2 regions of the Bacillus sp. SH7-1 genome follow, and region 2 is predicted to be linked to the other one. Evidence: predicted binding sites of a transcription regulator. Region 2 holds the regulator's gene; the other holds the start of a gene.
The links. Region 2 encodes Rex, which represses fermentation and respiration genes when NADH is low (regulators of the CRP and FNR family bind a similar motif). Its sites were predicted from a motif close to TTGTGAAATATTTCACAA; they were not measured.
Positions count from the first base shown of each region.

Region 1: a site for Rex is predicted at 12,829-12,846, ahead of DN390_RS21870 (L-lactate dehydrogenase). Genes of this name have one in related genera too.

Region 1 is NZ_QNUD01000030.1:956-16,666, reverse strand. It holds gene glgP (glycogen phosphorylase) at 1-640, opposite strand, end outside; gene glgA (glycogen synthase GlgA) at 659-2,089, opposite strand; gene glgD (glucose-1-phosphate adenylyltransferase subunit GlgD) at 2,201-3,235, opposite strand; gene glgC (glucose-1-phosphate adenylyltransferase) at 3,254-4,384, opposite strand; gene glgB (1,4-alpha-glucan branching protein GlgB) at 4,332-6,269, opposite strand; gene DN390_RS21880 (CalY family protein) at 6,739-7,344, shown strand; gene DN390_RS21875 (S8 family serine peptidase) at 7,377-11,600, shown strand; gene DN390_RS21870 (L-lactate dehydrogenase) at 11,769-12,713, opposite strand; gene DN390_RS21865 (DUF4179 domain-containing protein) at 13,293-14,321, opposite strand; gene DN390_RS21860 (sigma-70 family RNA polymerase sigma factor) at 14,314-14,844, opposite strand; tRNA gene DN390_RS21855 (tRNA-Glu) at 15,060-15,131, opposite strand; tRNA gene DN390_RS21850 (tRNA-Ser) at 15,138-15,228, opposite strand; tRNA gene DN390_RS21845 (tRNA-Asn) at 15,236-15,310, opposite strand; tRNA gene DN390_RS21840 (tRNA-Ile) at 15,318-15,394, opposite strand; tRNA gene DN390_RS21835 (tRNA-Gly) at 15,405-15,475, opposite strand; tRNA gene DN390_RS21830 (tRNA-Lys) at 15,489-15,564, opposite strand; tRNA gene DN390_RS21825 (tRNA-Thr) at 15,575-15,650, opposite strand; tRNA gene DN390_RS21820 (tRNA-Phe) at 15,665-15,711, opposite strand, start outside.
Region 2 is NZ_QNUD01000031.1:8,570-17,103, forward strand. It holds gene groL (chaperonin GroEL) at 1-1,148, opposite strand, end outside; gene groES (co-chaperone GroES) at 1,187-1,471, opposite strand; gene DN390_RS22635 (CPBP family intramembrane glutamic endopeptidase) at 1,873-2,622, shown strand; gene DN390_RS22640 (YdiK family protein) at 2,619-2,810, shown strand; gene DN390_RS22645 (redox-sensing transcriptional repressor Rex) at 2,840-3,469, opposite strand; gene DN390_RS22650 (ABC-F family ATP-binding cassette domain-containing protein) at 3,657-5,582, shown strand; gene tsaD (tRNA (adenosine(37)-N6)-threonylcarbamoyltransferase complex transferase subunit TsaD) at 6,065-7,081, opposite strand; gene rimI (ribosomal protein S18-alanine N-acetyltransferase) at 7,081-7,524, opposite strand; gene tsaB (tRNA (adenosine(37)-N6)-threonylcarbamoyltransferase complex dimerization subunit type 1 TsaB) at 7,538-8,230, opposite strand; gene tsaE (tRNA (adenosine(37)-N6)-threonylcarbamoyltransferase complex ATPase subunit type 1 TsaE) at 8,211-8,534, opposite strand, start outside.

The DNA.
Region 1 (15,711 bases), on a different contig from region 2:
GAACGTCATACGGTACTGCCATAATCACTTCTGCATTCGTATGCCTGAACTCTAAACGTCCATCAATATAGAGCGGTTCAACATTGCCGAAATAACTTACTTCTACAGCTTGATCATGCCTTCTTACTTCCCATACGTTTTCATGAAGAAGCCACTGTTCTGGAAACTCAACTTGATAACCATCCACAATTTTTTGATCAAATAAGCCATGTTTGTAACGAATTCCACAGCCATGACCTGGTAAGTCTAAAGATGCAAGTGAATCAAGGAAACAGGCTGCTAATCGTCCAAGTCCACCATTCCCAAGACCTGCATCTGCTTCCACCTCTTCTAACTGTTGCAAAGAAATCCCAAGCTCAGAAAGTCCTTGCTCACATACATCCCTAATACCTAAATTTAATATGTTACTTCCAAGCAAACGCCCAAGTAAAAACTCAATGGATAAGTAATACATTTGCTTTCGCTCTCCAGACCGATAACTTTCGTTCGTTGCAATCCATTGACTATTCATATACTCACGTACCATGTACCCAAGCGTATTGTATTGATCACGAGTTGTAGAGTCTTTGAAACTTTTACCATACATCGTCTCTAACTTTTCTAGAAAAGCTGATTTGAAACTTTCAACATGAGTAAACATTTCTTCACCACCTACACGTTATTCCATGAGACTTTTATACAATTTCTTATAGGCAAGAGCTGATTTCTCCCAGCTATAATCTTCAGTCATCGCTTGCTTTACAAGCTGCTCCCATACCGGTTTATCGTGGTAAAATTCAATCGCCCGGCGAACCGTGTGCAACATGTCATGTGCATTAAAGTTCGTGAAACTAAAACCATTTCCTTCTCCGGTTTCTTCATCATAAGATTGTACAGTATCATTTAATCCGCCTGTTTCCCTTACAATTGGAATTGTACCGTACGCTAATGCGATAAGTTGTCCAAGACCACAAGGCTCAAACAGTGATGGCATTAAGAATAAGTCACTTCCCGCATATACTTGATGAGCTAATTCCTCATTAAAGCCGATATACACTTTTACCTTCTCAGGATACTCGTATGCCATCCACTCAAAGAATTGCTCATATTCAGAATCACCTGATCCTAAAATAATACATTGTACATCTTCCTCCATTATTTCGCGGAATACAGTACGTACTAAATCAAGACCTTTTTGCTTCGTTAATCTCGTTACCATTGAAATAATCGGTGTATCTTCTTTTTCTGGCAAACCAAAATAACGCTGCAATGCGCGTTTATTTTCATTCTTGTCATATAATGACTCCGCATCATACTGAGCAGTAATATACGAATCCGTTTCTGGATTATATACGCTCGTATCAATTCCATTTACAATGCCGCTAAGCTTATCATTATATTTTCGTAACAACCCATCTAACTTCTCACCGAAAAACTCATATTGAATTTCTTCTTTGTATGTCGGGCTAACCGCTGTAATTTGATCAGAAGCGATAATGCCACCCTTCATAAAGTTCACATTTCCATAAAACTCTAACTGCTCACTATGAAAATATTCATCACCAAGTTCTAACAAGTCGTACATCACTTCAGGAGGAAATACACCTTGGAACTGCAAGTTATGAATCGTATACACCGTTTTAATATGCTCATATAATGGATTATCTTGATACTTTTCACGCAGTAAGAAATTCACCATAGCTGTATGCCAATCGTGGCTATGAAGCACATCCACTTCAAAATCAAGATGCGGAATACACTCTAAAACTGCTTTTGAAAAATAAGAAAAACGCTCTCCATCATCATAATGACCATATAGAGAATCCCTCTTAAAATAATATTCATTATCTATTAAGTAATACGTAATCCCGTCTTGCTCACCTTTTAAAATTCCACAATATTGATTTCTCCAGCCAAGCTGGACGTTAATTACTTTATGTAGCGTACATCCATCCCTTAATTTTTGCGGAATAAGACTATAATTTGGGAGTATAATGCGAACTTCCACACCTAATTTTTTCAGCTCTTTTGGGAGCGCACCTGCTACATCAGCTAATCCTCCCGATTTAACAAATGGTACACATTCTGATACTGCAAATAAAATATTCACTTGTTGTCCCACTGCACGAAAAGCTTATACTACTTCTCTTGCAGCTTCCTCCCTTCGAGTTTTCATTTGAATTAAAACTTTAATCAGTGGAGGAAAACCCCCACTGATTTCTTAAGAATAACTATTAATCGTACTGTTTTGAACGCTTCCTTTTTCTACAACATACGGCTCATCGGCGTTTCCTTTTAAGACAACACCGTCACCAATTTTCACATCTTTATCAATAATAACACCGTCTATTATACAGTTATCTCCAATTTGGCTCTTTTGCATAATAATGCTATTACGAACAATTGAACCTTTCCCAATTTTAACAGAACGGGAGACAACACTATTTTCTACTTCACCTTCAATAATACTGCCGTTTGCAATCATTGTATTTTTCACAGCTGCACCCTTTAAGTAACGAGTTGGCGGCTCATCTTTTACTTTCGTAAAGATTGGTGCTTCTTTCTTAAATAGTTGCTTCCAAATAGCAGGCTGCAATATTTCTAAGCTATGTTTATAGTAACTTTCAATTGAATCAATAATAGCTACATATCCAGTATGTTCATACGTAGCAATATGCAGTGATTTTCCGCGCTTTTCTCTCACTACATCAAATAAACTGTATTGCTCCACATCTTTATATGCTTCAAATAAATCTAACAATAATTGCTTCTTTAACACGTATGTTTGCAGCGAAACCCCTTCATGACAAACTTCCGTAATGTCAGCTGCCGTATGTATATGTCGCTCTAACACCGCTTGAAAATTTAATGCTGTTACGAGATGGCTATTCGTAATAACGACATACTCTTCTCTGGCTCTTAGAAAATAATCAATATGTCTTCTAAAATGTGCAAAAGATCCAAATTCGTCTTGATCACATTGGCAATTTGGCGGGAATAAAAACAGTCCGTCTCGTTTTCTATCTAAATCCCACTGTTTGCCTGAACCAACGTGGTCCATTAGTGAACGGTTTTTATGGCTTGTAAAAACTGCCACACTATGAATATTAGAATTCACCATATTTGAAAGCATGAAATCAATGAGTCGATAACGGCCCCCAAATGGTAACGCCGCTAGTGAACGATGCCCTGTTACTTTCTTTAAGGAAGGAAAGCTTCCCGTTGCATTAATAATTCCCAACATTTTTTCTCCCATTCATTTCATCCCCCTTCTCTATTTCCCTTCAGCAATGAGTACTACATCGTCAACATTCTTTTCTGGACGAATGATTGTTCCATCTTCAATAACCATTTCCGATCCAACAATTGCTCTTTCAATCACAACATTTTTACCAATCTTCGCTCCTGGCATAACGACAGAATCAATAACCATACTACCTTCTTCCACCGTCACCCCTTGGAATAAGACAGAATGCTTCACGTCCCCTTCAATGACGCATCCTTCATTAATAAGTGACTCTTCTACTTTTGCCTTTTCAGCAATATATTGAGGCGGTTCGTTTGGATTCACAGAATAAATACGCCAATTACGATCGTTTAAGTTCAGCGATGTTTCATCGCGAAGTAAATCCATATTCGCTTCCCATAAACTCTTCACCGTTCCAACATCTTTCCAATATCCTTCAAACGGATACGCCATTAGCTTCTTCCCTTCATCTAATAAAAGCGGAAGTACATCTTTTCCGAAATCATTACTAGATTCAGGATTTCTTGCATCCATCTCTAAATACTCTTTCAAAATAGCCCAATTAAAAATATAGATTCCCATTGATGCAAGATTACTTCTTGGAAATTGCGGTTTCTCTTCAAATTCAACAATCTCCATCTCTTCGTTCGTATTCATAATGCCAAAGCGACTCGCTTCATCCCAAGGCACTTCAATAACAGAAATCGAAACGTCCGCTTCTTTCTCAATATGATAATCTAGCATTTTACTGTAATCCATTTTATAAATATGATCGCCTGATAAAATAAGGACATACTCTGGTTCGTACTGACTTAAATAGTTTAAGTTTTGATAGATGGCACTTGCCGTACCTGTGTACCACTTCACACCTGAAGACTCCGCATAAGGAGGTAATACTGTGACTCCACCGCTTACTCGGTCTAAATCCCACGCATTGCCGATTCCGATATAATTATGAAGTTCAAGTGGTTGATATTGCGTTAAAATCCCAACCGTTTCAATACCAGAATTCGCGCAGTTACTTAGCGTAAAATCAATAATGCGATATTTGCCACCAAATGGAACAGCTGGCTTGGCTAAATTTTTTGTTAATGCACTTAAACGACTACCTTTTCCCCCTGCTAGTAACATTGCTACGCACTTTTGTTTTTGAGCCATCTTGTTTTTTGCTCCCCTTTCTCGTCTTCACTGGTCGTAATATGGATACGCCAAATGGTGGAATTGTAATTTCTACATGTGCCGCTTGATTATGATACGGTTCTTGAATCGCCTTAAGACGCTTCTTATTCACTTGCCCTGATCCGCCATATTGCTCAGCATCACTATTTAAAATCTCGTTATAATACTCGAAATCTGGTACACCTACTTTATAGTTTTCATATGTAGCTTTCGTAAAATTACATACGACAACTAACGCATCTTCTTGTTTATCCCCTTGGCGGATAAAAGAGAAAATACTTTGCTCATTATTATTAGCATCAATCCACTGAAATCCTTCAGGCGAATGATCAAGCTGCCAAAGTGGTTTAGAGCGCTTATACAATGCTATGAGCTCTTTAAAGTAATCATGCATATAACGATGCATTTCAAAATCATGTAAATTCCAATCTAAATCTCCAAGGTCTTTCCACTCATCAAACTGCCCAAATTCTCCTCCCATGAAAAGTAATTTCTTTCCTGGGTGAGTAAAGAAATATCCATATAACAAACGAAGTTGAGCAAACTTATCCCAGTAATCTCCTGGCATTTTATTTAATAACGACTTTTTCCCATGAACGACTTCATCATGAGAAAGCGGTAATATAAAGTTTTCAGAGTAAGCATATAGTATAGAAAACGTCATTTTCTCATGAATATACTTCCTGTACTCAGGCGCACACTCCATATACTTCAGCACATCATTCATCCAGCCCATATTCCATTTGTAATTGAACCCAAGCCCACCTTCATACGTTGGGGCTGTTACAAGTGGCCAAGCTGTTGAATCTTCTGCTGTCATAAGAAAATCTTCATCTTCTGCAAACACCGCTTCATTTAACTCTCGTAAAAATGCAACAGCGTGCTCATTACTTTGCTCTTGCCCTTCTTTATTCCAATACAACATATTCGCAACTGCATCCACCCTGAAACCGTCAATATGGAAATATCTCATCCAAAATAACGCATTTGAAATTAAGAAATTACGTACTTCCCTCTTTCCTAAATCAAAATTAACAGTTCCCCATACTGGATTTTCTTGCACATCTTTATCTTTATATTCATAAGTCGGTGTCCCATCAAACAAATATAAACCGTGAGCATCTTTACAAAAATGCCCCGGCACCCAATCTAAAATGACACCGATTCCATATTTATGACATTCATCGACAAAATGCATCAAATCATGTGGCGTGCCGAATCTACTCGTTGCTGCATAATATCCCGTCCCTTGGTATCCCCAAGAACGATCATATGGATGCTCAACAAGCGGCATAATTTCAATATGTGTAAATTGATGTTCCACCACATAAGGAATGAGTTCTTCTGCCATTTCCCTGTAAGAATACAGTGTTCCGTCTTCTTTCTTTTTCCAAGAACCGAAATGTAATTCATAAACTGTCATCGCTTCTTTATAAATCGATTTTTTCTTTTTCTTACGGCTCCAGTTTTTATCATTCCATTCATATCCTTTTATATCAAAAACTACAGATGCCGTATTCGGTCTTACTTCTGCATATACAGCATACGGATCTGCCTTAAAAATGACATCACCAGCTATCGTTTCAATCGCATATTTATATATTTCTCTTTCTTCAATATGCGGTATAAATAGGGACCAAATTCCCTCTTCTGTCATTTGTAGCATCTTATGTTGCTCATAATCCCATTCATTAAAATCTCCAACAACACTCATTGCTTTCGCATGAGGAGCCCATACTGTAAATCGTACACCTCGCATCTCATCTTCCGTCACAACATGTGCGCCAAAGATGTTATAACTGTCATAGTACTTTTCTGTATGAAACTCATCTCGTTTCACTTCTTCACAATTTATTACACTCAATATGTTCACCTCACTAAGATGACAGAATTTTTTATACTTTACCAATTCTGCGAAAAACTGAAATATCCTTGTTAATTTATAAAAAATATACGTTTTTTTCTTAAAAATGTTTAATTTTTTTCACATTTCTATATAAAATATCGAATTTTGACGAATATTCATTGAAAACGCTTCATTTCCTACTACCCTTTTATCCTATTATTTATTTCTCAACCCCTATTTTATTAGATTCATACTGTTTTTCACGCTATTTTTCACTTAAATTCGTAGTAATATAATCTGTCATAAAAAAATGTTTCTCAACATTTTTTGTCACAATTTTATTGAAATGGAAAATTCATAAGCATATACTTGTTCTCAATAAAGAACGACGACTTTTCGTAACTACAATTCATAGCGGACTACTATGTTTACTTATTTATCCTTGTTACGAACGGTCGTCATAAAAATTTAATTAGGGGGCTTTCTTATGTCATTAAAACAAAAGGTTGGAATGGGAGTTGTCACAGCTTCACTTGGCTTATCCCTTACATTCGGCGGTGTATTCGCCTATTTCAGTGATTCTGAAACATCGAATAATTCATTTCAAGCGGGAACACTAGACCTTTCTATTAATCCAAGTGTAATCGTTGATGTGAAAGATTTAAAGCCTGGTGATTTTATTGAAAAAAATTTCAAGCTTGAAAATAAAGGGTCATTGGATATTGCAAAAGTAGCACTTGAAACATCCTATGAAGTTACAGATGCAAAGAAAAATAATGATGATGAAGATTTAGGCGATCACATCATCGTTACATTTTTAGTGAATGATGGAAAGCCATCTAATCCAAACGATGATCATGAGATTTTGTGGGAAACAAAACTATCAGAATTAAAAACTATGAAACCCGAAGATGTAGCTACTTCTCTAGAACGTCATAACTTAATAGACGGCATCCCATCCGGTGAAACAGATTCCTTACACGTTCTCTTCTCCTTTGAAGACAACGACCAAGATCAAAATAAATTCCAGGGTGATTCCTTACAGTTAAACTGGACATTCCATGCAGAGCAAACACCAGGCACAGAGAAATAATTTTTAAAATATAAATTATCGGAGGCTTATACATGAAAAAGAAAAATCGTTTTGTTACCGGAATTGTAACGGCTGGCGTTCTGTTTTCAACTGCCTTTCCGTTCAATGTACTTGCTGAAAATCCTATTAACCAAATTGACTCTTCAAACGCCCAGTCTTTACTATCAAAACTTTCTAAAGAACAGCGTCAGGCATTACAAACGTTAGATGCCAATCCTGGTTTTACTATTTCGCCAGATATTAATACGAGTAGTTCCGAACCAGTAAATATCATTGTAGAATTTCAAACTGCGCCAGTAAAGATTAATGAATTAAAACAAAAAGAAAAAGGGTTACAGGCTGCTCCTGAAAATATAAAAGCACGTATTGATCAAGAACATGAGGAATTCCAAAAAGGACTAAAACGTCTTTATCAATTCAGCCCATCAGTAAAGTCAGGGAATTTCCAGTCTGTACAAATTAAACGTTCTTATAAACATGCTATAAATGGGGTTGCGCTAACATTACCTGCAAATACAGTTGAAGAATTGTTACGAATTGGGGTTGTAAAACGTATTTGGAAAGATTACGAAGTGAAATTAAATTTACCAAAACAAGCAGAGCAGAAAGCACCTCAAAAACTAACAGATAGTATTCCGCAAATTGGAGTAGATAAGTTACATAGCGAGGGCATTACCGGAAAAGGAATTAAAGTTGGGGTATTAGATACAGGTATTGATTACAATCATCCAGACTTAAAAGACGTGTATAAAGGATATCGTGCAAAACCGGATGAAGATTCTAGTAAGATAGACCCAAACTCCGTAAAAGGTTGGGACTTTATTAGTAACGATGCTGATCCGATGGAAACAACCTATACAGAGTGGCAACAATCTGGTGCTCCTGAATTTGATGATCGTGGTTCTTCCTTCTACACAGCCCACGGTACTCACGTAGCAGGTATCGTTTCTGCTCAAAAGAAAAACACATCAGATTCCGCAGTAAAAGGTGTTGCACCTGACATTGAACTGTATAACTATCGTGTACTCGGTCCATACGGAAGCGGAGATAGTTCTGGTATTATTGCTGCAATCGATAAATCTATTTCTGACGGTATGAACGTTATTAACTTATCGTTAGGTGATGATAGCAACAATCCGCTTGACCCAACGTCTATCGCTGTCAATAACGCGATGCTTTCCGGTGTTGTTACAGTCGTTGCTGCTGGGAACTCTGGTCCAAATCCAGCGACACTCGGATCACCAGGTGCTTCTCCATTTGCGATTACGGTCGGGGCAAGTGACAGTTCTATTTCCTTACCAAAACTATCAGGTCGTGCTGGACAGGTACAATTCCCTAACTTAATTTTATTTGGCAAAAACTTCACTGATAAAATAGAAGATTTCAAAGGACAATCTTTACCTATTGAATCTGTAGGAATCGGTACGCCTGACGAATTTAGTAAAAAAGATGTAAAAGGAAAAATCGCTCTCGTTGCACGTGGCACACTCTCATTTGATGAAAAAATCGCAAATGCGAAACAAGCTGGTGCAAAAGCCGTTATTATTTATAACAATGTGGACGGAGAAATTCCTTTCTACGTTGGCGAAAGTACAAAATACATTCCAGCATTCCGCCTAACGAAAGAAGACGGTGAAAAACTAAAAGCTCAAATCGAACAAGGTAATACATCCTTTACCTTTGACGAACTTAGTTATATTCAAACAGAAGGCGATCATCTTGCAGACTTTAGCTCACGCGGCCCTGTTACATCAAATGATGATATTAAACCAGATATTACAGCGCCTGGTGTTGCTGTACTTTCAACAGTGCCTGAATATATTAACGATCCACAAGAAGGCGAAAACTATGACGTTTCCTATGAGCGTATGCAAGGAACATCTATGGCTTCTCCTCATATCGCGGGCGTTGCTGCTCTTATTTTACAAGAACACCCAGAATACTCTCCATTCGATGTAAAGGCGTCTCTTATGAACACAGCTGATGATTTAAAAGAAAAGTATTCTGTATATGAAGTTGGAGCTGGACGAGTAGATGCGTACAACGCCGTTCATACGGAAACAAGTTTTAAAGTGCTAGATACAACAAAAACAGTTGTAAATGATGAAGTAATTGAAGTACCAGAAGAAACCGGATCCATTGCATTCGGGAAGTTTTATCAAAAAGACGGTGAAGCACTTGAACAAAAACGAAGTATAAAAGTGAAAAATCATAATAAACAAGAGAAAAAAGAATTCAAAACAGAAATTTCTTACACACCAGCATCTTCTGCTATTAACGATGCTACCGCAAACGGTGTAAAAGTTTCTGTTCCAGAGACAATTACTCTTGATGCTGGCAAAACAGATGAAATTGAAGCAAAAATTAATGTTCCAGCCGGTGTAAAACAAGGCCGATATGAAGGATATATTCATATTACAAATACGAAAAATAAAGAAGAAACGTATCAAATTCCGTTCTCTATTCGTGTATCAGAGCCTGGTATTGAAAATGCGATATTATCAAGAAAAGCAATTTCAACTGATACATCGAAATTTAATCCATACGGTGAATCATATGTTCACGGGGCATTCCAATTAAATAGCGAACTTGAAACGTTAGATCTTATCGTGAAAGATTCCAAAACAAATAAGGCTCTTGGCTTCATTGGAACGTTAAACACGAGTGGACTAAAAACGGATGTATATTACTACTTAGATTCATTCTTTAACGGCAGAGTGTATCCTTTCACAAATGATCCTGCGAAACCAATTGGTGATGAGAAAATCAACTTACCAGAAGGAGACTACACAATTGAGTTTGTTGGCTATGATAAAGCCGGGAAAGCACGTGTGAAAGGTGATTATGTCGTAATTGATAATACACCACCTGAAGTGAAATTAACTGGATTAAAACCTGGTATTTATGAATTAAATGAAGAGAATTATACAGTGGAAGATGGCAAAAAGGCACTATGGATTAAAGGAAATGTGTACGATTCAAACGTTGACTACTTAAAAGGAAAAGGATTAAACATTACGCAAGAAGCGAATGGCGTTATGTATTATGACTATTCTCCATACTTGCATAAGTTTTTACCTATTAATGCAAATGGTGACTTTAAAGTTGGCATTACTCCTGAATCCTTTAAAGTGGAAGGTCCAATGAACACAGGCGTATATATTTTCGATTATGCAACTGCAGGTCCTGACTATCCAAATGGTGTAAATAACTATTGGTTTATCCCACAAGGAGCTCAATATGCGAAAACTAGTTATGATAAAAAAGAAGTATACAAAAATGATGAACTTACTGTAACCCTAAATGCGAAACACGTAAAACAATTTGTTGCTGGGGAATTTAACGTAAAGTTCCTAGAGAAGAACTTCAAATTTGCAAATGCGAAATTTAATCCTGCTTTTGAAAAACTCCTTGCTGAAAAAGGGGTAACAGCAAAAGTAAATGAACCGAAACTAGAGGCAGGCTCTGTTACAGTTGGCGGTGCTATCGATGACAAAAACTTCGCTGGATTAGATGGTGATTTCCCATTCATTGATGTAACGTTCAAATTAGAAAATGATGAGTTTTATGAGGCAAATGCTCAATTAGAGTCACCAGTGTTTGTATACTGGAAGCCAGGAGAAACAGAGCCAAATAGAATGCGTGTCCTTCAAGATCAATCATTCTCAGTAATGTCCTTAAATTCACTAGTAGAAGGAAATATTAAACCTGGTGCATTCTTAAATGAACGTGGATATTTAGATGAAAAGTTCGATTATACAAAGCTTGGTGTAAAAGTATATGCGACTGATTCTTACCGTCATAAGTTTGAAGGCTCACTAGATAAATACGGATACTTCAAATTAAATGGCCTTCCTGTTAATAAACGCGACTACAACTTATATGTAGAAGTGCCAGGGCATTTAACAAGCCAACTAACAACAAAATTAGGTACTGAAAAAGATGGTAAGCTGCTTGGCCAATATTATTATGCACGCCTTGATGAAAACCTTGCAGGTGATGTAAATGGTGATAAAGTAATTGATATAAAAGATGCTGAAATTATCGCTAGCAACTATGGTAAAAAAGGACTATCTGTGAAAGACGGAGACCTTAACAAAGATGGTATTGTCGACGAAAAAGATATTCGCTTCGTTGAAAAGAACTTCTTGAAAAAAGGACCAGATGCTTCTAAATCACAAACACCTGTGGAAAAATCAAAAAGCGGTACACTGGTAGATATTTTAAAGAAATTAGGATTAACACCTAAAAAATAATAAAGAGCACTCTACGTAAAGTAGAGTGCTCTTTTCTATAAACGACCCTAATCCAGCAAAAGGGGTATATTGGGGATATACAAGGGAAACCGGAAAAGGAATTTATATTAAATTATATAAATTCAGAGGTAGAAAGCAGTGTCCCGCCCCTGAATGATTTATCAATTACTATAGTACTGGTGCCATTGTTTCTTTTAATACTTTTACAGAATGAGCGAATTTCGCTTTTTCATCTTCATTTAACTCAAGTTCTACAATTTCACGTACGCCTTCGCGGTTAATAACAGCTGGGACACCCACGAAAGCATCTTTCTCACCGTATTGTCCTTCAAGGTATGCAGATACAGTTAATACGCTGTTCTCGTTGCTTAAGATTGCTTTAGTTACACGAAGTAGTGACATACCGATTCCGTAGTAAGTTGCACCTTTACGCTCGATGATATGGTAAGCTGCATCACGTACGTTTTCGAAAATTTTATCTAAGTCTTCTTGTTTGTACTGTTCGTTGTTAGCTAAGATTGTTTCTAGTTTTTGTACACCGATAGTAGCGTGGCTCCATACTGGAAGTTCAGTGTCACCGTGTTCACCAACGATGTAAGCATGAACGTTACGTGGATCTACATCTAAGTAGTCACCTAACATGTAACGGAAACGAGCAGAGTCTAAAGTAGTACCAGAACCGATTACGCGCTCTTTTGGTAGACCAGATTCTTTCCAAGTTACGTAAGTTAAAATATCAACTGGGTTAGTTGCGATTAAGAAGATTCCATCGAATCCGCTATCCATAATACCGCGAACGATTTGTTTGAAGATTTTTGTATTTTTCTCAACTAAGTCTAAACGAGTTTCACCTGGCTTTTGTGGTAATCCAGCAGTGATAACTACTAAGTCTGCATCTTTACAATCTGCATAGCTACCGCTCCAAACTTTTGTTGGTGATGGAGAGAATGGTACCGCATGGCTTAAGTCCATTGCTTCCCCTTCTGCTTTTGCTTCATTAACATCTACTAATACGAATTCTTCAGCTACACCTTGGTTGATCATTGAGTAAGCGTAACTACAACCTACAGCTCCTGTTCCTACTAATACTACACGATTGATACCTTTTTTCATGGTAATTTCCCCTCTCTATTGTTCACATCTATTTTTTATGATTGTTTAAGTAATTAATTAAAATACTAATTTAATGTTGTTTAACTTCTTTACACTCATATTGTAGCACGTATCATTGTGAATTACTTCACAAATTATGACCTATTTGTGAACTTTTTCACATAAAGTGTAAAGTTATTGGAATAGGTGTGGAATCCATTTCAATGGAGGCGTTTTCTTTAGATTGTGAAAGGGGATTTTCTTATGTTTTTTGTCGGTAAGTGAAATTAGATCAGCGATTTTTAGAATATATCGACCGTAACTCCAAATATATCAGCGATTTTTTAAATATATCGACCGTAACTCAAATTATATCAGCGATTTTTGCAACATATCGACTTACCGACAAAACTCGACAATGATAACAGTATAAAAAACGCCATCCTTTCTGTATATTTCTACAAAAAGAATAGCGTTTTTGGATTATATGGATACAAATTTATCTTAGCTGAATAGCGATATTTTTTTCATACACGTCAAATTAACATACCATCACTTATTAACAGTCAATAGACATGGAAACCTAGCAAAGCTCTTCAATTATTGTAGCAACACAGTCGTTTTCAAATCTTCAGCACCTCCATTTTTTAATGTAGCATTTAGACCACTAAGATACGTAGGTTCAATTGTTAAGGATTTTGGAGGATTATCCATTGGTGGAAGAGCTAAAACAATATGGTGTCCGTATAGTCCCGTGCTACCAACTTGTAAGCTGACTCCTTCGTAGATTTTTCCTTTATCATCAGTGACAGTATAATCAAGTGCTGGCCAGCTATCATTAACTTCCATTTCATTTGGATAATCAAAGGTCAAATCAATCCTCGTTGAAAGTGAAGAAAAGGCTACTTGATCTACTGTTAATGCATACAGATTATCTTTCGTTAATGTTTTTATATTAGGAGTAAATTTACGAATCTCACCTTCAACTTTTGTAAGAGGAAATGCTACGTTCCATGTACCTGTTTTTCCAAATAAATCTTCTCCATGGACTGAAACATCAATTTTATCACCAAATTCACCGTAATTAGCCAGAGTGAATTCATGCCGCTCGATAATGGTGTTTCGTCCTTTTGACTTCTGTGAAGTAGAACCAATTGCAGCTCTAACTTCTTTCCCATTAATGGTTACATAACTAAATCCAGCTTTCTCTTCATTGCTATTGGAAATAGTATTTTCTCCTTTGTATTCCACCGTGATCACTAAACGTCCGCCATCGTAAACAGCTTCTTTCACATTCATCGTTAAACCACTATGGTTATCTTGTCTTTCAATGGATGTAGCAAGCTCATCCTTTTCAATTTTATCAGAAGCAATATCATTAAATTGTGCATAAATGGGGCCTATAACTGGAACACTCGATAATGTCTTTGCCATAGCAGGAGAAATGAATCCAAAACCTAAAAGAGAAACACATATTCCACAAGCAACAAGACTAGAATACTTGATTGTTTTTTTCCTACGATATTGATTTTTCTTAGCTTGAAGCATGGCTGTTTTTTCTCTTTGAATTAACCGGTCTTCTGGTATAGGAATATCATTGATATGGTGATTAAATTCATCTTTATTCATAACTATATCCCTCCTTTAAAATGGGGCGTAAGGCTTGCTTTGCTCGATGTAATTGAGATTTTATCGTTCCTTCTGGAGAATTAAGAACCTCAGCAATTTCCTTAATAGATAAATCGTGATAATACCTTAATAAAATAATAGTTTTGTAAGTAGGATCTAAGAAATTAAATGCCTCGGTTAAATCCAATGATTGTTCTAATGTATTCATGCTCTCTTCTGTACATAAATTAGCAAATATTTTATCATTCGCAACAAATTGTCTAGAGGATTTTCTTACAAAATCAATGGATTTAAAAACAAGAATTTTGATAATCCAACTTTGAAATTTCTCCGGCTTTTTTAATTTTTTCAGTGAAAGATATGCTTCATAAATTGTTTCTTGGTATATATCCAGTGCATCTTGTTCATTTCTTACATAAGAATAGGCTGTTCGATATAATTTTGGGCGAACAAAAGTAATGAGTTGTTCAAATGCATGATCATTTCCTCTTATTGCTTGTTTTACTAAATAGGCTATGTCCATTTTTATTTCTTCCTCCCTTTACTAATATAGTCGAATGAGAGAATAAAAAGGTTGCAAAAATAAGTGCATATACATCAATCTTCTACAATTTATTGCAATGATTAATACCCAGCATTAAAGAAAAGACACCAGAAATCCATAAAAAAAGCAGACTATTCAAAGTCCACTTTTACACAACAAAAAAGAGATAGCAGATTATGCTATCTCTTTTAGTATGACCCGTACGGGATTCGAACCCGTGTTACCGCCGTGAAAGGGCGGTGTCTTAACCACTTGACCAACGGGCCAATTACTGGCAGAGAAGAAGGGATTCGAACCCTCGCACCGCGTTAGCGATCTACTCCCTTAGCAGGGGAGCCCCTTGAGCCACTTGGGTACTTCTCTATAAATATGGCTCCGCAGGTAGGACTCGAACCTACGACCGATCGGTTAACAGCCGATAGCTCTACCACTGAGCTACTGCGGAACAATTATGGTGGGCCTAAATGGACTCGAACCATCGACCTCACGCTTATCAGGCGTGCGCTCTAACCAGCTGAGCTATAGGCCCATAATTGAAAAGCGGGTGAAGAGAATCGAACTCTCGACCAGAGCTTGGAAGGCTCTTGTTTTACCACTAAACTACACCCGCATTAAATTGTAAATGGTGAGCCATGAAGGACTCGAACCTTCGACCCTCTGATTAAAAGTCAGATGCTCTACCAACTGAGCTAATGGCTCATTTTGAAAGTGGTGCCGACTAGAGGACTTGAACCCCCAACCTACTGATTACAAGTCAGTTGCTCTACCAATTGAGCTAAGTCGGCTTGCGACTTCAAAATGGTGGCTCGGGACGGAATCGAACCGCCGACACGAGGATTTTCAGTC
Region 2 (8,534 bases):
GTAGCTGCACCTACTTTAATTACTGCTACGCCACCTGCAAGTTTTGCAAGACGCTCTTGTAATTTTTCACGATCGAATTCAGAAGTTGTTTCTTCTAATTGCGCACGGATTTGACCGATGCGAGCTTCGATTTGTTGTGTATTTCCGATACCTTCAACTACAGTTGTGTTTTCTTTCGTTACAACAACTTTACCAGCGCGTCCTAAAGATTCGACTGTAGCAGATTTTAAGTCACGGCCTAATTCTTCAGTGATTACTTCGCCACCAGTTAAGATTGCGATATCTTCTAGCATTGCTTTACGACGGTCACCAAATCCAGGAGCTTTAACAGCTACTACATTGAATGTACCACGAAGCTTGTTCACTACTAATGTAGCTAATGCTTCGCCTTCTACATCTTCAGCAATGATAAGAAGTGGTTTACCTTGTTGTACCACTTGCTCTAATACTGGTAAGATTTCTTGAATGTTAGAAATCTTTTTGTCAGTGATTAAGATGTATGGGTTATCAAGAACTGCTTCCATTTTGTCAGAATCAGTAATCATGTAAGGAGATGCATATCCACGATCAAATTGCATACCTTCTACTACGTCTAATTCTGTTGTGAAACCTTTAGATTCTTCTAAAGTAATAACGCCGTCGTTACCAACGCGCTCCATTGCTTCAGCGATTAATTGACCTACTTCTTCGTCAGCAGCAGAAATAGCAGCTACTTGTGCGATAGAAGATTTACCTTCGATTGGTTTAGAAATCGTTTTTAATTCTTCTACTGCAGCAACTACAGCTTTTTCGATACCTTTACGAAGACCCATTGGGTTCGCACCAGCTGTTACGTTTTTAAGACCTTCACGAATCATAGCTTGTGCTAATACAGTTGCAGTTGTTGTTCCGTCACCAGCTACATCATTTGTTTTGCTAGCAACTTCTGCTACTAATTTCGCACCCATGTTTTCGAATGCATCTTCTAATTCAATTTCTTTTGCGATTGTTACACCGTCATTTGTAATAAGTGGTGAACCGAATTTTTTCTCAAGAACAACGTTACGACCTTTTGGTCCAAGCGTTACTTTTACTGCATTTGCAAGAGTGTCGACACCGCGAAGCATCGAACGACGTGCTTCTTCACTAAATTTAATATCTTTTGCCATAATAATTGACCCCCTTGGATTTTTTAAGATTTATATAATTAACCGATAACTGCTAAAATGTCACTTTCACGTAAAATCAAGTAGTCTGTACCTTCATATTTCACTTCAGTACCTGCATATTTTGAGAAGATGATAAGATCACCTGCTGCTACCTCTAAAGCAACACGCTCACCATTTTCAAGCACTCGACCAGTACCTACTGCAATAACTTTACCCTCTTGTGGTTTTTCTTTTGCTGTGTCTGGTAATACAATACCACTTGCTGTTTTTTCTTCCGCTTGAACAAGCTCAATTACAACGCGATCACCTAATGGCTTTAGCATGAACAATAACCTCCTCATTTTGTTATGTAAATTTTATTTATTAGCACTCAGGTCACCCGAGTGCTAACACACTTATAATAATAAATAATCTCAATTTCTTTTGCAAGTAAAAAAATCATAATTTTTTCGCAAATTAAGCTATAAACTTTTCTATATAGAGTTCCTCTTCTTCTACCTTTACTATATGAATCGTTGTTTCCACTACTCGTATGTTACAATATGAAAGGACACCCTAAGTTGTTTTCGCTACACACACAACTTTCTCCTGTCTTCTATTATAATTTCAAACAAGGATTTACAAAAAAAACATAATGTAAGTAAAGTTTATATCGTAGGTAGCATCTTTACATGTTATCCTACCTTATCTCATACACTAGAGTTAGAAAGGATGGTTAAACCATTTGAAAAAACAATATTGGTGGGTTATCGTTACATACATTTTAATGCAGTTATCATCAATTGCTGGATTACCACTTCTCCTGAAAACTGGACTTTATGATAACAGGGGATTCACTAGGGAAGAGAAATTTCAACTCATAACTGGTCACTGGGCAATCATTAGCTTCTTTATTGCATTATGTATCGTACTTTGGTTACTTAGAACAGATATTCGCGACAGACATTTAGATACAAAGCGTTCTACTGTTCCAGCTACGATCGGTTGGATTTTTATCGGGTTCTTCTTAGCATTTTTCTCGCAAAGTATTGCTGGTATGATTGAAATGTATGTATTAGGTATTAAACCTGGATCTGAAAATACAGCAAGACTCATGGATATCGCAAGAACGACACCTTGGTTCCTTATCGTCATCTCTATAATAGGACCTATTTTGGAAGAAATCGTATTTAGAAAAATTTTATTTGGTACACTTTATAAGAAGTTTAACTTCTTTATTGCCGCTATCATTAGTTCCCTTGTATTTGCGGCGATTCATTTTGATTTTACTCACTTATTGGTATACACTGCTATGGGGCTCGTATTCGCCTTCTTATATGTAAAAACGAAGCGTATTATCGTTCCGATTGCAGCTCATGTTGCAATGAATACATTAGTTGCAATTGCTCAAGTTTTAGTGAGTAACGAACAAATTCAAGAAATGATTAAAGAAGCTGAAGAAATGCAAGGCTTTATCGGAGGATTTTTAGTATGAGAAACTCACCATTGTTCATGGCTGCATTGTACTTCCTTCTAGGATGTATCTTTACACGCTTCGCCATTACGAACGTAACAGATACAATTTGGAATATGTGGACAATACTATTTGCAGTTATGGCAACGATTGATTTTAATTTGGCACTTCGCCTTATCTTAGTTAAATTCACAAAGAAAAAACAATAATAAAACGCAGAGGTCGCTTCCTCTGCGTTTTATTGTGGATAATTTTTTAAAAAGTAAACAAGTGTTTGTAACTCCACTGCTAAATCAATATGATGAATTCTTATATTGTCTGACACATTTAAGCGTGCTGGTGTGAAATTCAAAATACCATGCACGTTTGTTTCTGCCAATCTATCGGCTACAGATTGCGCTACTGTAGCGGGTACTGTTAATATTGCCACTTGTATATCAGTTGATAAACGTTCTTCTAATTCATCTAAGTGATATACAGGAATGCCTCCGATTTCTGTTCCAACTTTCTCTTCACTAACATCAAACGCCATTTCAATTTTTGTATTATTGTTTTTCGTGAAATTATAATGTAAGAAAGCGGTCCCTAAATTACCTACTCCAATAAGCGCTACACGTGTTATATCATCTTGGTCGAGTGTTTCACGGAAAAATGATAATAAATAATTTACGTTATATCCATATCCTTTTTTCCCTAACGCTCCAAAGTATGAGAAATCTCTTCGAATTGTTGCGGAATCAACCTTTACCGCTTCACTTAATTCGGCAGATGAAACACGTTGCTTACCAGACAGAGATAAGTTTTGGATAAATCGATAGTATAGAGGCAATCTCTTAGCAGTGGCTTGTGGAATTTTCTGCTGCTCCATATAACCTCTCCTCTCTTCCTATCTTTATTCATATGCTTTAATCAAATACAGAAGTTTAGCACTTATTAAATTCCTTGTATAATAGAAAGAAGAAGTATTCTCTCTGTATTTTAAACTATACACTATTTTTAGTATGATTGAGAAATATAAACATGGCAAAGTTAAGAAATTATTTGAGGTGAAAACATTGATTTTATTACAAGTAAACGCGCTTTCGAAATTATACGGTGCAGAAACGATTCTTGCAAACATAAAATTGGAAGTTCAAACGAAAGATCGTATCGCATTAGTCGGACGAAATGGAGCCGGAAAATCTACATTATTAAAAATAATAGCTGGTGAGCTATCTCATGATGGTGGCGAAATTATAAAACCGAAAGATGTCTCAATCGGATATTTAGCCCAAAATACCGGGTTAGAAACGTCTTTAACAATTTGGGATGAAATGTTAACCGTCTTTACACACTTGCAGCAAATGGAGACAAAACTTCGAAGGCTAGAGCAAGAGATGGGAAAAGAAGAAAACTTTTCAAACGAGGCTACATATGAAAGATTATTAGCTGATTATGACCAATTACAATTAGATTATAAAGATCAAGGTGGCTATCAGTACGAAGCAGATATCCGTTCGATTTTAAGTGGTCTTGGCTTCCCAGTTGAAACGCACCAGACGACGATTTCTACATTAAGCGGTGGACAAAAAACACGATTAGCTCTCGGTAAATTATTATTAACGAAACCAGACCTACTTATTTTGGACGAGCCTACAAACCATTTAGACATCGAAACATTAACTTGGCTTGAACAATATTTACAAGGTTATCCTGGCGCAATACTAATCGTTTCCCATGACCGTTATTTCTTAGATAAACTTGTTACACAAGTATATGAAATTTCGAATAAAGAAAGTAGACGATTTGTTGGTAACTACAGTAAATATTTAGACTTAAAATCAGCACTATACGAGCAAGAAATGAAACGTTATGAAAAACAACAGGATGAAATCGCTAAGCTAGAGGACTTCGTTCAAAAAAATATAGCTCGTGCATCTACGACAAAACGTGCGCAAAGCCGCCGGAAACAATTAGACCGAATGGAATTATTAACAAGACCATTAGGTGACTCTAAGTCAGCTTCCTTCCACTTCGATATCGAAAAACAAAGTGGAAATGATGTTTTACAAGTAAAGGATGCAACCATCGGCTATGATAAGGATCCAATTATTGAACATGTAACAATGCGCTTAACTCGCGGAGATAGCGTTGCTTTAGTTGGTCCAAACGGAATTGGGAAATCCACACTGTTAAAATCTATTGTGAATAAGTTACCATTATTACATGGTGATGTTTCTTTCGGATCCAATGTATCTGTTGGCTATTATGATCAGGAACAAGCTAATTTAACATCTTCTAAGCGCGTTTTAAATGAGCTATGGGATGAATATCCACTGCAACCTGAAAAAGAAATTCGCACGATATTAGGTAACTTCTTATTCACAGGAGATGATGTACTAAAGCCTGTCTCTTCTCTTAGTGGTGGACAAAAGGCTCGGTTAGCTCTTGCAAAACTTATGATGCAAAAATCGAATTTATTAATTCTCGATGAGCCTACAAACCATCTTGATTTAAATAGTAAAGAAATCTTAGAGAATGCTTTAATTGATTATCCTGGTACTCTTCTATTTGTCTCACATGACCGCTATTTTATTAATCGTGTAACAACGACTGTGGTTGAGTTATCAACAGAAGGTGCACAGGAATATTTAGGGGATTACGATTACTACGTTGAAAAGAAAAATGAAATGATTGAACGTGCAGAACTTGAACAGCAAGAAAATGACGTTCCTGTTCAAAAGGTGGTTGCACAAGAGAAATTAAATTATTTAGAAGAAAAAGAGCGTAAAAAACTAGAGCGTCAACGCACTAGAAAAATTGAAGAGCTAGAACAAAATATAGTGGAATTAGAAGAAGAAATTGCTACGTTAGAAGATCAACTTTGCCTACCAGAAATATATGCAGATTATGAAAAAGCTAGTGAAATTACAACGAAAAAGCAAACGCTACAAGAACAACTTGAAACTTGCATGGCAGAATGGGAAGAGCTGCATGTATAAGTATATTTAAATAAGGAAGATGTCTCATAAGTCAGGATTTTTGACTATGCGACATCTTTTTTCTTTTAGTACATAAATAATTTTTTGAATATATCAATCGTAACTTAGAATATAACAAAGATTTTTCAAATATATCTATTGTAGCCCTATATATCAACGATTCGATACGAAATACCGATTTACCGACAAAGTTTGACAATATCAGCACCCCCTATAATAAGAGCATATTTCAAAATGTTTTTTAGAAATACCTTCTTAATTTTTATTTCCCGAAAAAGGATATATGCAAAGGTCAGACATCATTGGTTTTATCCACAACTTTATACACATATCCACCTTTATAAAATAAACATTAAAATAACTTTTCCACATTATCCACAGAGGACTAAAAAGTTATCAACATTTTATATACACAATAAAACCCATATTATCAACAGATAATATGGGTTTTATCCACAAGCTGTGGTTAATTTTGTGCATAACTATGCTTCAATATCTAATCCTGGATTTGCATTTAAAGCTAATGTAGCACGTTTTCCTTGTTCATATGCAATTGTACCTGCCGCTGCAATCATTGCTGCATTATCTGTACATAAAGATAGGGGAGGAATAATTAGCTCTACATTTTCTTTTTGTGCAAATTCTGCTTCTAAACGTGCACGCAGTCCTTTATTCGCAGCTACTCCACCAGCAAGAAGCACTTGCTTTACGTTATAAGCATCCGCTGCACGAGATGCTTTCGTTACTAGTACGTCAATTACACTCTCTTGGAAACTTGCTGCTAAATCTTCCGGTGCAATTTCTATCCCGCGTTGTTTTGCGTTATGCACAGTGTTGATAACTGCTGATTTCAATCCACTAAAGCTGAAATCATACGAATCCGGTTCTAGCCATGCACGAGGCAAATCGATTGTTGGTTCTCCTTCGTGTGCAAGGCGATCAATATGAGGCCCCCCTGGATATGGCATGGATAACGTACGAGCTACTTTATCATATGCCTCTCCAGCTGCATCATCTCTTGTTTCACCAATTACTTCAAATGAACCATGCTCTTTCATATAAACAAGCTCTGTATGTCCACCAGATACAACAAGTGATAGTAGTGGGAACTGAACTTCTTTTACTAAACGGTTTGCGTAAATGTGACCAGCGATATGATGAACACCAACTAGAGGAATATCATGTGCAAAAGCTACTGCTTTCGCTGCATTTACCCCTATTAAAAGCGCTCCTACCAAACCAGGCCCTTCTGTTACAGCAATTGCATCAATATCATCAAATGTGATATTTGCTTCTTTTAATGCTTCTTCTAACACAACTGTAATTTCTTCTACATGATGACGGGATGCAATCTCTGGTACAACTCCGCCAAAACGTTTATGACTTTCAATTTGTGATGCAACAACATTCGCAATAATTTCCGTTCCATTTTTAACAACTGCTACTGCTGTTTCATCACAACTTGTTTCAATACCAAGTATAATCGTATTTTTTTCCATTATATATTCACCCACATTACGAGACCATCTTCCTGATTGTCTGCATAGTATCGTTTACGAATTCCACCATTTTGAAATCCGTATTTTCTGTATAACTGTTTTGCTACTTCATTTGATACACGTACTTCAAGTGTCATCGTTTTTACTCCTAGAGCTTTCGCTTCGGAAATAACTTCTTTCAATAAAGCATCTCCTAGCTTCTGACCTCTGTATTCTGGTAAAATAGCTATATTTGTTATATGTGATTCATCAATAATTATCCACAATCCACAATACCCAATTACACGCCCATCTTTTTCTAGCACAACATAATGTGCATGTTCATTCATCATTAACTCACGGTGAAAGGCATCTGCAGTCCAAGGAGTTGAAAAAGATGCTTCTTCAATAGCTACAATTTGAGCAATATCATCGAGTTCCATCTTTCTAAATATCATATCCATCTTCTGCAAGCTCCTACTTGTTTTGACTTTCTAACCACTTTGTTTCAGCTTCAGCTAAACGAAGATAACTAGGAACAAATGAATGTACATCTTGTTCTTCTTTTTGTAATCCTAAGAATGCTAATTCACTTGGCCTTGGGTTATTTTTAGTGAAAGGAGCAAATACAGCTTGATTGCCTAGATGTTCAATAATTGTTTCTTTGTGCAATTTAACATCGTTACCAATAAATAAAACAGGCTTTCCTTTATCTTTTAACATTTGCAACCAGTCTACAATAAGGATGATTCGGTCTTCTTCTATAGAAGTTAAATTCTCTCCTTCATATGTATATAAGCCAGTATAAATTTGTCCACGTCTTCCGTCGAATAAAGGACAGATTAGTCCATTAAAATTAGCACCATTTGCAGCTACTACTTCTAAACTTGATACACCTACAATTGGTATTTGAAGTGACCAAGCTAATGTTTTTGCAGCTGTCACGCCTATGCGAACACCTGTATACGATCCTGGTCCAGCTGCTACAACAATTTTAGTTAATTCTTTCGGCTTTACACCGCACTCTTTTAACAGTTGTTCTACAGCTGGCATAAGACGTACAGAATGGTTTTTTGTTAAATTCGTAATGATTTCCCCAATTACATTTCCTTCCTCAATAAGGGATACGCCCATTACGTAATTTGAAGTATCAATTGCTAGTACTTTCATCTTGTAATAGCTCCTCACATAATCTAATATATCGGTCTCCAATTGGCTCGAGCACAATTTTTCTTGTGTCATCTCCAGCATGGAATAAACTAATTTGTAACTTTTCATTTGGTAAATATGCTTCTATTAAATGAGCCCATTCTACTACCGTAATTCCTCCACCGTAAAAATACTCATCAAAACCTAAGTCTTCTTCACTTTCTGCTAAGCGATACACGTCCATATGATATAGCGGTAATCTCCCCTTATATTCTTTAATGATATTAAAGGTAGGACTATTTACAACTCTTTTCACTCCAAGACC